Regions from separate parts of the Halomonas sp. KM-1 genome, predicted to be linked through region 1. Evidence: predicted binding sites of a transcription regulator. Region 1 holds the regulator's gene; each other region holds the start of a gene.

Region 1 (4,166 bases):
TCAATTTTCACTGAGCGACTAAAGTTTTTACCAGCACCGCCGATAGGATGGTCAAGTGGGCTTGACCGGTGACGATTAGACGAGACGGTGAGTGCACTGCACTGCTCAAACACGCAGACGATACCGAACAGGCCCGGGAAGGAGTTGCCATGCATCGATGCGCCGAGAAGGAGGGACACTGCGAACGCTGCGAAGGCGAACTTCCTTTCGACTTCACCATGGCCTTCCAGCCGATCGTCGATCTGGGCTCGGCCAGAATCATCACCTACGAGGCTTTGGTGAGAGGGCCCGCCGGCGAATCTGCAGGCAGCATCCTGGCCAAGGTGACGCCCCGCCTGCTCTACCGCTTCGATCAGGCCTGCCGCATCCGCGCCATCGAGCTTGCCAGCCGGCTCGGCATGCGCGAGAGCCTGTCGATCAATTTTCTGCCCAATGCCGTTTACGAACCCCAGGCGTGCATTCAGGCGACGCTGGCCATTTCCCAGAAGGTTGGGTGGCCGACGGAGCGGTTGGTGTTCGAGGTTACCGAAAGCGAAAAGGTGCAGGACCAAGAGCACTTGCGCAACATCATCGAAGCCTATCGCAGCATGGGATTCACCACTGCCCTGGATGACTTCGGCAACGGCTTCGCCAATCTCGATCTGTTGACGATACTGCACCCGGACCGGCTCAAGATAGACCGCGCCCTGGTGATGGGTTGCGATGACGACGTTCGCCGACAGGCGATTCTCAGAGCCCTCGTCAGCCTTGCCGGGGAGCTCGGTATCGACCTGATTGCCGAGGGCGTGGAGACCCGCGACGAGGCACTGTGGCTGGGGCGTCACGGCATTCCGAAGCAGCAGGGCTTCTTTCATGCGCGCCCCGCCCTCGAGAGCCTCGCACCGGATCTCGAACCGGGCCTCGCGGCGCTGCGCCAGGCATTGTAGATGCTGCAAGCGCAGGACAAGCGGCACCGGAGCCGCCGTCATATCTGGAAACATGAGAACATACCTGGGTGTTGCAACACTCAGCAGGGAGCCAAGCCACATGCCCGACCAAAGGGGTCCAGAGCCTTTCACCATCGCTCTCCATCCGGTTCACGATGCCAGCCACCATCACGTGGCGGATCGTCTCGTCTACACCCGGCGCAGCGACGCCGAGGATGAGGCCGAGGACCTCATGTCCGCTACCGCCCGGGCCCTGGCCAGCGCCGTCTACGAGCTTGGCGATGCTGGGCTGCTAGGCGACAGGACGCTGTTCGTCGACCTGCCCCTGGAGTGGCTCGATCGCCCCGAACTGCTGCCCACCCCGGCACCGCGGCTAGCGCTTGGCGTTGCCGAAGCCAGTACGCTGGATAGCGAGCTGCTCGGGCGCCTGGATGACATTCGTGAGCGAGGCTATCGGGTCATCGTGCCTTCTCGGCTGTTCAAGCAGGATCCCGAGGCGTTGCTTGGCCGCTGTGACATCATACAGCTGAGCTCACCCAACGAACTGGACGAAAAGACGCTGGAAAAGCTCCCGGCTCGCAATATCAAGCTACTGGTCGGCAATCTCGACAGCCGCGATGCCCTGGAGCGTTACCAGATGATGGGCTGCGATTACTATGACGGCGACTATCTGGCACGCCCCAGCTTCATTTCCTCGCCGCCCCGTGGACGCCACGGCAACCGCGCCGCCCAGATTCGCCTGATTCGCGCCCTCTATGAGGAAGACAGCAGTGACCTCAACCGACTGCACGAGCTGGTGGTGCAGGTGCCTCATCTGCATGTGGCGATTCTGCGCCGCGCCAACTCTACCTATTTCAATCCTGGCGGCAAGGCGGTCGATCTGCAGCGTGGGGTACAGATCCTGGGGTTGATAGAACTGCGTCGGCTGATCCTGACCCTGACCCTGGCAAGTCTGCAGCCCTCATCCCGCATCGTGCTGCGTATGGCGCTGATCCGCGCCTTCATGTGCCGTCATCTGGCGGCCCCCTTCCCTACTCTCGATCCCGAGGATGCCTTCACCACCGGGCTGTTCTCGATGATGGATGCCCTGCTCGAAGAGGATCGCAATACCTTGCTCGACCACCTGCCTTTGGGCGAACCGATCATCAAGGCATTGAAGTATCGCAGCGGACCTCTCGGTGCCGTGCTCGTCCTGTGCGAGAACCACGAGCGCCAGGTCGAAGAAGCTATCGATGAAGTTCCCGCTGACCGACTGCATGGCTGCTACATGAACGCACTGGCCAGCACCAAGGCGTTGATGGATAACCTGTAGGCATGCGAGAGCTGCCTAACCGCGCCGGGTGCTTGGAGAAAGCCTTACGCTTGGGAAAACCTAGACGTCGTTGTCCGCCAGGCGTGCCCGTAACCGGCTTACCGCCTGGCTATGCAGTTGGCACACGCGTGACTCGGTGACACCGAGCACGGCGCCGATCTCCTTCAGGTTGAGCTCTTCCTGGTAATAGAGCGCCATCAGCAGCTTTTCGCGCTCGGGCAGTGCCTCGATGCCATCGACCAGTTGCCGACGCCGCTCCTCGTCGATGAGCATGTGATAAGGCGTATCGAGCGAAGCGTCCTCGATGCCGGGTTCGGCGCCTTCCGAGACGAGCACCTCGAAGGGCAGCAGATGGCCACTGTTGGTATCACTGAGCAGCTGGCGATACTCCTCGAGCTCCATGTCGAGCTCGGCGGCTATCTCAAGCTCGTCTGCCGCCCGGCCGAGCTTCTGTTCCAGACTGCGCACGGCCTCATCGACCGCCCGGGCATTACGCCTCACGCTGCGAGGCAGCCAGTCGCGGCTGCGCAGCTCGTCCAGCATGGCGCCACGGATACGCTGGCTGGCAAAGGTAGCGAAACTCGCCCCCTGAGTGGCATCGAAGCGACCCATCGCCTCGAGCAACCCCACGGTGCCGGCCTGGATCAGATCATCGAGCTCGATACTTGCCGGCAGTCGAACCTGCATCGACAGCGCCTGGCGCCTCACCAGCGGCAGGTACTCCTCCAGCAGGTCTGCCTGTTCGATCTTGCCTCGTGCTGTGTACATGCTCTTGCTCTCGCGGCTGACGGTTCCCTCGAGCGATGCCGATCGGCGCTCGACGGGTCAGAATCACTGCAGGTCGTCGTGATTCACGATCACTTGCAGCCCCTGCAGGGTTGCGGCACGCTGCCCACGCTCCTGTAGGGAAAACTGAAAGTTCAGTGGCGTATCCGCCGGCACACCGGCCAGTGCCTCGGTCTGCCCTCGCGGCCCGGGCAGGCGAATGCAGGCCCCCGGATGGCAGAGCCAGGCGTTCACCTCCCTGCCGGCTGGCGGCTGAAACTGCCAGACCACGCGGCCCATCACCTGCCCGTGTGCCAGTTCGGGAGATGGCGGCAACAAGGCAGCGGACATGGCGGGTCGCTCGGCCATGACGACGTGCACGGCAGGCGCCGTGGCCACCCAACTGCCGGCCGCCTGAGCCATGCCCGCCCACAGCCCGCCAAGGGTCAGCAAACAGAGTTGCCCCAACCTGGTCGGTTTCATCGCGCCAATACCAACAGTTCGATATCGAAATACGCTTCCGCAACGTACTGGAGATTGCTCAACAGGCCCTGGCGCCCCACGCCCGACGGGTGCACGGCAATCAAGCGACGCGGGCCACCCTGCTCGGCGATCTGCTTGAGCATGCGATAACCGCGGCGGAACGCCTCCAGATCGTCGTCTATCCACAGCGCCCACTGCGACTGCTGCGCTGCCAGCAGCGACAGATGCGGGCTGGAGATCGGTAGCGCCACGATACGCCAGCTGCCGGGATCGCCTACCCAGCGCCGCCCTTCCTGCGCCCAGCTTTCAAGCAGCTCGGTGACTCGTGCAGTGTGTCGCTCGGCAGTGCCCGGCAGGCCCAGCACCATCAGCGTCCGCTCCCCCTCACTGCGCGGCGGCCTCGGTCGCTCCACCGCCGCCTTGGTGCCGGCAGGCTGAGCACTGGACCGCTTGGGTCGGACATTCTCCGCCTTGTTTCCTGTGGCCAGCTCGACCAGCATCTCGGCCACGTGTGTCGGGCACTCATCCTGCGTCGTTCCATTTGCCCATTGGCGCAAGCCCGCGGCCTGGTCCCATCCCATCTAGCCTGTCTCCCGTTCACCGAGGCCAAGGTGGCGAATGGCATCGCGCACCAGGAAAAGTTGTAGTAGAGACTCGAGCAGCGCCACGTCTCGGCGTCG
Region 2 (4,166 bases), on a different contig from region 1:
CTGCTTCAGCAGCATCACCGGCGTTGAGCAGACCCATGATGGTTTTGATCGTCTTGCCTGAAGGTTTGGCAGCCTGATGCTGCGAGTATGTGCGCACGGCCACGCAAGCCTCCTTGGGATTAATAAAAAAAGGTCAAGACTAGATTACTCGGCAGCGCAAATGCCAAAACGAAAAACAGGCCCCCAAATGGGAGCCTGTTCGTTACCAGGGCCGTTGCAGCCCTTGGCGTGTGACGCTCAGATTGGCAATTAACCCAGCAGGGACAGCACGTTCTGCGGGATCTGGTTGGCCTGAGCCAGTACGGAAGTGCCGGCCTGCTGCAGGATCTGCGCGCGGGTCATGTTGGCCACTTCCACTGCGTAGTCGGCATCTTCGATGCGCGAACGAGCAGCCTGCAGGTTGGTGCTGTTGGTCTGCAGGTTGTTGATGGCGTCCTCGAAGCGGTTCTGCACGGCACCCAGTTCGGAGCGCAGGCTGTCCACCTTGTTCAGCGCTGCGTCCAGAGCCGCCAGCGGGTTGCCGGTCTGGCCAAGGGCAACCTGCTGATCCATGTCGACCACGTAGGGGTCGGCATCGGTGCCGGCGCCAGTCACGGCATAGTTGACGTCTTCACCGGCTTCGTTCTGGATGGTGGCAAACTTGGTCTGACCATCGATACCGCCGAAGCGAATCTCAACGCTCTGCTGAGCGCCCTGAGCGTCGGTGTAGGTTGCTTCCTGCACGGTGGCAGTACCGCCGGCGCTGATGGCGGCGAGGAACAGACCTGCCTCGCCACGATCGTCAACGTAGGTACCGGTGCCTACACCGTCTTCGTCAAGCACTTCGCGCAGGGTGCCTTCGAGCGCTGAAGCATCGACACTCACTGTGGTCGCAGAGAAATCGGCTGTAACCCCATCAAAGTCGAAGGTCACGGTGCCGCCAGCGGAGATCTGGCTAGCCGAGACGGCGTACAGCTGGGTGTCATCGCCATCGACCACCTGGATGTAGAGGTTATCGCCGTCCTGAACGAATGAAGTGGTGCCGGCCGGAGCATTGTCGAAGTTCTCGGACAGAGTGACCGGCTGACCTTCTAAGGTGAAGGTGAGCTGACCTGCAGTGGCTGGCTGACCGTTGTCGATGGTGGTGGTGGTCAGTGCCGCACCAGACAGATCAACGGTACCGCCTGCACTGACGTTGGAAGCACTGATAGCTACAAAGCGGGTCTCGGTAGCAGGAGTTGTGCCATCGGCTTCAAAACCAGAATATTCGATCTGAGCATAAAGCTGACCACTATCAGAAACTTGGAAGCCTTGAACGGAAGCTGTGGCAGCGCCAACGATAGCACCCAGATCTTCACCATCCGGAGCAACCACGCCGCCAGCTGAGATTACTACATCGACATCATCAGCAGTGCCGAACGTAGTGGTCGGTGTTACCGCAGGCAGATCACCGGAAACGATGGACTGAACCTGATCGCCCGTGTTGACCTCGACAACCCGGCGCACGTCGAAATCAGCCAGGTTCAGCGTAGCGGAAGTGATTTCCTTGAGGTTGACGCTGATGGTTTCACCGTCGTTGGCACCGACCTGAATTTGCAGCTCACGGTCCTGAGCCAGCACATCGACGCCGTTGAAGTTGGTCTCGGAGGAGATACGGTCGATCTCAGCCAGACGCTGGGTGATTTCGTCCTGGATGGACTGCAGGTCATTGTCGGAGTTGGTGCCGTTCTGGGCTTGAACGGTCAGCTCACGAATGCGCTGCAGGTTGTCGTTGATCTGGTTCAGTGCGCCTTCGGCAGTCTGAGCGACGGAGATACCGTCGTTGGCGTTACGCTGTGCCTGGTTCAGACCGGTGATCTGAGCGGTCATGCGGTTGGCGATGGCCTGACCGGCGGCGTCGTCCTTGGCGCTGTTGATACGCAGGCCGGAGGAGAGACGCTCCATGGAAGTCTGCAGAGCGTTCTGGCTCTTCTGCAGATTGGACTGGCCAATCAGAGATGTGATGTTGGTATTGATGACTGACATGGGTCATTCCTTCTTTTCGTTGAGGGCTCCATTGGCGGGCCCACTGAACCTTGTTTTCCTGGCCCAGCATCTCGGGCCTACCTCAACGGCGCCGTTGGCCGTTACCCTGTTTAACGGCACCTGTCGGCAGGACTTTAGGGTGAGAGCGAAAAAATTTTTCTTAACCTCGAGAGGCTTGCGGGCAGTTAGCGAAACCGTGCCTCCTGGGCCTGGCGGCGTAGCACCACTCATTGCGCGTACAACGCCGCCATGTCGGCTTCGAGCCTGGCTATGACCTGCGCACGAAGCCCAGGGTGCGCGGCCGGCAGGGCCAAAGCTTCGGCATACCAGAAGTCCATCTGCGGCGTGGGTTCGGGGCCGCGTTCGATGGCAGCATGGATAAGCGCCATACGCAGGGTCTGGCAATCGGCTGGGGCTTGGGCGAACTTTTCCAGCGAGGCGTGCCAATCTTTCGCATTGCCGGGTTCGCCTACGGCACGGCTGGCTTCTACCAAGCAAGCGATCTCTTCACCAAATGCTTTACGCAGCCGCTCGGCGTCGAGCGGCATTACTTCTTCCGCCAGCAGCAGCAGGGAAACGGCGATCCGCATCGTCGCGGGATAGCCCAGGGCATGCAGGGTCGTCTGAGCGGCATTGATAAGGGCATCGTTGTCCTCGCGCCGATCTCTCGGGGTGACCAGCTCGAACATGCCAAACTGCGCTTCCCGCTCTGCCTGGGTGTATACGGCATCGTGGTAGGCTGCTAGTCGAGTATGCACACAATCAGATCTCTTCATTCTTAAAGCGCCATACCATTTCGGTAATGTCGCGCGCACGATGCCCTCGGCCACACGGCTGTGCAACAAAGCGCAGAGCGTCACAAAGGCGAACGTCATTATCTTCGTAATCGATACCGATAATGTAGTCGTCGGCAAAGAGGCGAATCGATTCGGCCAGCTCGCTCGCTATGAGTTCACGGTCATAGAAAACGCTTTCCTCAACTGCGGACATCCGAGCAATCAGTGCACAGTCGATCAGAGTCGCATCGAGCCAGTTGGCAGCCGGGGTATAGCCGGCACACCAGCGCAGCCCCGACTCTTCGAGACACACCTCCATCGCTACGGTATGCTCGCCAACGAAACACGAGCCCAAGACCACCCCTGTTATACGGTGTTTTTTTGACTTCTCACCCACCTGCACCAACAAGTCTATAAGCGGGACTCCTGCAACCTTGTTCTTGAACCCGTGCGCCGCTATATAGACCGTACGGTTTTCAAAATCGCCCTTGCACAAGCAATCCAGCGCCTTATTAAAACTCTTTTTATCATAAAAATTGGCATAGTGAACTTCCGTATCACCAGTCAGTTTCGCTACACCTTCGATAAAGGGAAGCACACTGCTGCGGTTGGCATCATCCTCATCCAGTTCCCATGGCGCTTCCAATACGAGAATGGCACGGCTGGAACGATACTTGCTCATCGACTACCCTTATCAATTAATAGTCATTTTTATTGGCGGCATTAGGAACACTGCCAAAAACCAACTTCATTCGGCATAGACATGACTAGCCGTTATCCTATCTAACGGCACTTGCCGGCAGGACTTTAGGGAGAAAGGAAAAAAATTTTCGTTTCGTGTTGACGAAGCTCGGAGCGAGGCGGCTTCAGCGCTGGCGCAGCAGCTCCAACACCAGCTCCGGCTGGCGATTGGCCTGGGCCAGGATGGCGAAGCCGGCCTGCTGCAGGATTTGCGCACGCACCAGGTTGGAGACTTCCTGGGCGTAGTCGGCATCCATGATGCGCGAGCGGGCGGCGCTGAGATTGACCACGGTGGTTTGAATGTTGTCGATCACCGCTTCGAAGCGGTTGTACAGCGCGCCGAGCTGGCTGCGCTGGCGGTCGGTGCGCTTGAGCGCTTCGTCGAGGGCATCCAGCGGTGATTCGGTGGCCGTGCCGGTGTCGTCATCCACCACGCGAAAGCCATTCAGCCCCAGCGAATGCCGGTTGATGGCCTGAAGCTCGATGGCGATGGTCTCGCCGTCGTTGGCGCCCACCTGAATGTGCACGCGGCGGTTTTCGCCCACGACGGAAACGCCGTTGAAGCCGGTTTGCAGCCCGATACGGTCTATCTCATCCAGGCGCTGGTCGATCTCTGCCTGAATCGCGGCGAGATCGGTGGGACTC
Region 3 (4,166 bases), on a different contig from region 1:
GCTTGGGCTTCTGGTACGGCCGCAGCTCATCGTCTTCTCCGGCCGCCTGCAGTTCGCCCTCGGTCGGCTCACCATCGTCACCCACGCGTACCTGCAGGCCGGTGCCCGGAGCGCTGGCGAGCAGGGGCTGCTCGGTATGGCGCTTGATCAGCGGACGCAGGACCAGCAGGTAACCGAGGAGTACACCCAGCGCCACCAGCAGATAGCGTCCGATGGTCAGAGCCAGCGAATGAACCTCGGGCGATTGCCACCACTCGAACTCTTCGGCTTCCGTCACGTCGCGGCTGAACGGGCTGTTGACCACTTCGATTTCGTCGCCACGTGCCGGGGAGAAGCCGATGGCCTGGCGCACCAGACGCTCGATCTGGGCGATCTGAGCCTCGCTCAACGGCACGCGCTGCCATTCGCCGTCTTCGTTGCGCTCTTCGCGATAGTCCACCACTACGGCGGTGGTAAGACGGGTCACCTCACCCTGACGATGCTGAATGTGCTGGATGTTGCGGTCGACCTCGAAGTTGACCACGTCGTCCTGGCGTAGGTTGTTGAGTGCCTGCAGGCTCTGCTGTGCCTCTTCGGTGAGCTCACCGTCTTCGTCGGTGGGCAGCTCGATGGGCGAAGGGGCCACCCCTGGCGGCGTGTTGCTCAGCGCGCCGGGGATGCCCAGCGCTAAGCCGTCGCCGCCGTTGTAGGAAAGACTCGACTGGCGGCTGCGTATCGCGGCTTCGTTGGGCGGCTGGTTGGGGCCGAAGCGTTCTGAGGTCTCTTCGCGACGGGAGAAATCGATCTGGGCGGCGACCTGGGCACTGATGTTCTCGCGACCGAGGATCGGTGCCAGAATGTTTTCGATACGTTGCTGGAAAGAGCGCTCCACCTCGGCAATGTAGTCTAGCTGGGTGGCATCGAGACCGCGGCCCTGGCTACTGGTCTGGGAAAGCAGGCGGCCGCTGTGGTCGACCACGGTGACGTTTTCCGCGGCCAGGTCGGGAACGCTGCTGGATACCATGTGAACGATGGCGCTGACCTGACCGTCGCCCATCACCCGGCCCGGCTCCAGAGTGACGATGATAGATGCCTTGGCGGGTTCACGATCGCGCACGAACACCGAAGAGCGCGCCATGGCCAGGTGCACGCGGGCGCGCGCTACCGGCCCCAGGGATTCGATGGAGCGCGATAGCTCGCCCTCCAGGCCGCGCTGAAAATTGACCTGCTCGGCAAACTGGCTGACGCCGAAGGCCTGGTTGTCCATCAGCTCGAAGCCGACGTTGCCACCACGTGGCAGGCCCTGCTCGGCCAGCTGCAGGCGCAGGCTGTGTACGGAATCTCCCGGCACCAATAGTGCAGTGCCGCCTTCACTGAAGCGATATGGGACGCCGCGGCTTTCCAGCTCGCTGATGATGCGCCCGCCATCGGCCTCGGTAAGGTTGCTGTAGAGGACACGATACTCAGGCGCACGCGCCCACATCAGCAGTGCGACCACGATGGCGATCATTGCAGCGCCACCGATCAGGATGGCGATCAAGGGGTTGCCGCGCAGCTGTTGCTGTAGGCGCTCGACCACCGCGGCGGAGCCGCTGGCTGAGGAGTCCTGACGCTCCTGCGTCGTGGCGCCGTTACTCATGCTTGCCCCCGCATGAGTATCCATTCAGCGACTGCATGAGGCGCGCACTGGGCTGCGTGAAGTGTGTTGCTGGAAGAAGGCATCGACTGCATCCGTTCACCGCGTTCTGGCTGCCCGCAAGGGGCGCAACTGTGATGAACGCTATTATGCGAGCCGCCATCCACTCCAAAGGCAGGAAAAGCCCCTTTTTTACCTTCCATTTGGTCGTTTGGTAGGCGCCGCAACCTGATAGGCTTGCTCTACATTCCAGTGGGCCCGCGTGAGCCCGCCAATCAATACGAGACGAGGGGTGCGGAACATGAGTTCACCTGCCATCCAGTCGGCATTGGCACAGATGCAGACTCTGGCGGCCCAGGCCAGTGGGCCGGCGGCCAAGGGCCAGCTGGTATCGACGCAGGTGGGGCAGGGCGGTTTCGCCGGCGAACTGCAGGCTTCGATTCAGCGTATCAATCGCCTGCAGCAGGCCTCCGCCGCAAAGTCCATGGCCTTTCAGGCCGGCGATCCCAATGTCGAGCTCAACGACGTCATGGTCGACATGCAGAAGGCCAGCGTGGCCTTCCAGATGGGCCTGCAGGTTCGTAATCGTCTGGTTACCGCCTACCGTGACGTCATGAACATGCAAGTCTAAGCTGTACAATGCCTAGGCTTGCAGGTTGATCAGGCTACCCTTGAATTCATCGAGGCGCTCTGCGATGGCCAGGACTTCTTCGGCCGGGATCTGGCGTAGCACGTCTCCCGACTCGCGGTCCACGATGCGTGTAATGACGCGCGTTGTGTCATTGAGTTCGAATTCCACGCCATACTGACGCAGCACCTCGTTGATGCGTTGGATCGGCTCCACCAGGTCGGCCTGGCTGGGCGACATTGCATGGCTCTCGGCCTGGGCCAGCATGGAGCCGGCACTGGGCAACGAAGCCAGAATGTTCTCCTTGCGCTGACGTGGCGTCAGGTCGTGCAGCGCTGAGCTGCTCAAAGCATTGGTGGCGTCGGTCAATGGCGAAGACATGGTGTTTTTCCTTTTATTTGATGCCCTGCTGATGCTGGGCTTCAGCATCTCCCCAAGGCTGCTTGAAGACAGCCCATCCCAAGTGGCATATCGGCCGAAAATGGACCGACTTTAGTCTTTTGCATGATTTTTTGTTCTTTTTTCGTGGTGTCTTGTCAGCTGTTGGGCAAGCTGTTGAAACGATTGATGTGAAACGCTGTTCATTTCCTGCTTGTCAATATCCCTTTGGTGTAACCCTGATCCAGGTCATGGCAACATTAGTCTTGTCTGTTTAGCCTCGAGAAGCCATGGAGGGCTAGGGGGCAGGGGTGTGTAAACAGCACCGCTGTTAAGACAGCACGACAATGCCATGGCAGAGAGACTATGCGCATCAACCAGCCAGTGACCGATCGAGAGTACGAGATACGCGACGACCAGAATCTCATTTCACGAACCGACAGCAAGGGTCGCATTACCTATGCATCGTCAACGTTCTGTGAGGTCAGTGGCTACTCCCGCGAGGAGCTGATCGGATCTCCCCACAACCTGATACGACACCCGGACATGCCGGAGGCTGCATTCGAGAATCTGTGGAAGACAATCGAGGCTGGCGAGGTCTGGTCGGGGCTGGTGAAGAACCGGCGTAAGAATGGAGATTTCTATTGGGTGCACGCCCATGTGGTGCCAATCGTCGAAAACGGCCAGTTGCAGGGCTATACCTCGGTGCGCGTCAAACCGGCCCACGGAGCCAGTGCAAAAGCTGAGGCGATTTATGCCCGGCTGCGCGAAGGGCGTATGAGGGGAGTCCGCCTCGATCGCGGGCGGCTCGTATCCACTCGCTCTCTGGAACGCATGGCGGACCTATTGCCGTCAGGACACGGTGGAGTATTGTTAGTCATGTCTCTGGTAGCCAGCGGTGTGATAGCTGCCAGCGATCTCATCGGTTGGCCCGGAAGGCTGGCCGGGGCCGTGGCGATTCTGACAGTGGCTTTTATGGGTAAGCGGCGCTTCGATGCTGCCGTTGGACGTGTCCGACATTTTGCCATGCAGGTAGCCGCAGGCAACTTGGCAGCGGCCTCACCACCCTTGCGCCGCGACGGCATGGGCGAGGTGATTGCGGCTCTGGGCATCATGCAACGCAGCCTGGTGAACATCGCCGGTAACATTCACAGTACGCTGGACGTGGTCGAGCGAGAAACGCTGGAGTTGGAGCGTGACAACCGCAGCTTGGCCGAACGTGCTCAGCAACAGTCCTCTTCGCTGCAGCAGACCGCCGCCAGTATGGAGGAGCTCACGACAACGGTTCGGCAGAATGCCGCGAACACTGACCAGGCGGAAGCCGAAGTGGGGCGAATGCACGAAGTCGTGGGACGTAGCGAAGATGAGGTTCAGCAGTTAGTCGAGAGCATGCGCCACATCACCGTCAGTGCCGACAAGATGACCGAGGCTATTGAGGCCATCGAGTCACTGGCTTTCCAGACCAATCTATTGGCGCTAAATGCCTCTGTTGAAGCCGCCCGGGCCGGGTCACACGGCCGAGGGTTTGCCGTGGTCGCACAGGAA

What was found. The regulator FliA, encoded in region 1, starts transcription of late flagellar genes. The targets are predictions, from matches to a motif close to CTAAAGTTNNNNNNNNNNCNGCCGATA.
Region 2: the regulator FliA is predicted to act here: its motif matches at 2,116-2,142, upstream of B8115_RS16590 (flagellin).
Region 3: the regulator FliA is predicted to act here: its motif matches at 2,713-2,739, upstream of B8115_RS16630 (flagellar protein FlaG).

Annotation. Positions count from the first base shown of each region.
Region 1 is NZ_BAEU01000136.1:22,330-26,495, forward strand. It holds gene B8115_RS16170 (EAL domain-containing protein) at 150-926, shown strand; gene B8115_RS16175 (EAL and HDOD domain-containing protein) at 1,027-2,238, shown strand; gene B8115_RS16180 (RNA polymerase sigma factor FliA) at 2,299-3,006, opposite strand; gene B8115_RS16185 (flagellar protein FlhE) at 3,070-3,486, opposite strand; gene B8115_RS16190 (hypothetical protein) at 3,483-3,986, opposite strand; gene flhF (flagellar biosynthesis protein FlhF) at 4,068-4,166, opposite strand, start outside.
Region 2 is NZ_BAEU01000138.1:44,803-48,968, forward strand. It holds gene B8115_RS16585 (tetratricopeptide repeat protein) at 1-103, opposite strand, end outside; gene B8115_RS16590 (flagellin) at 250-2,004, opposite strand; gene B8115_RS16595 (hypothetical protein) at 2,232-2,780, opposite strand; gene B8115_RS16600 (hypothetical protein) at 2,767-3,462, opposite strand; gene B8115_RS16605 (flagellin) at 3,647-4,166, opposite strand, start outside.
Region 3 is NZ_BAEU01000138.1:55,309-59,474, reverse strand. It holds gene fliF (flagellar basal-body MS-ring/collar protein FliF) at 1-1,618, opposite strand, end outside; gene fliE (flagellar hook-basal body complex protein FliE) at 1,917-2,246, shown strand; gene B8115_RS16630 (flagellar protein FlaG) at 2,259-2,624, opposite strand; gene B8115_RS16625 (PAS domain-containing methyl-accepting chemotaxis protein) at 2,988-4,166, shown strand, end outside.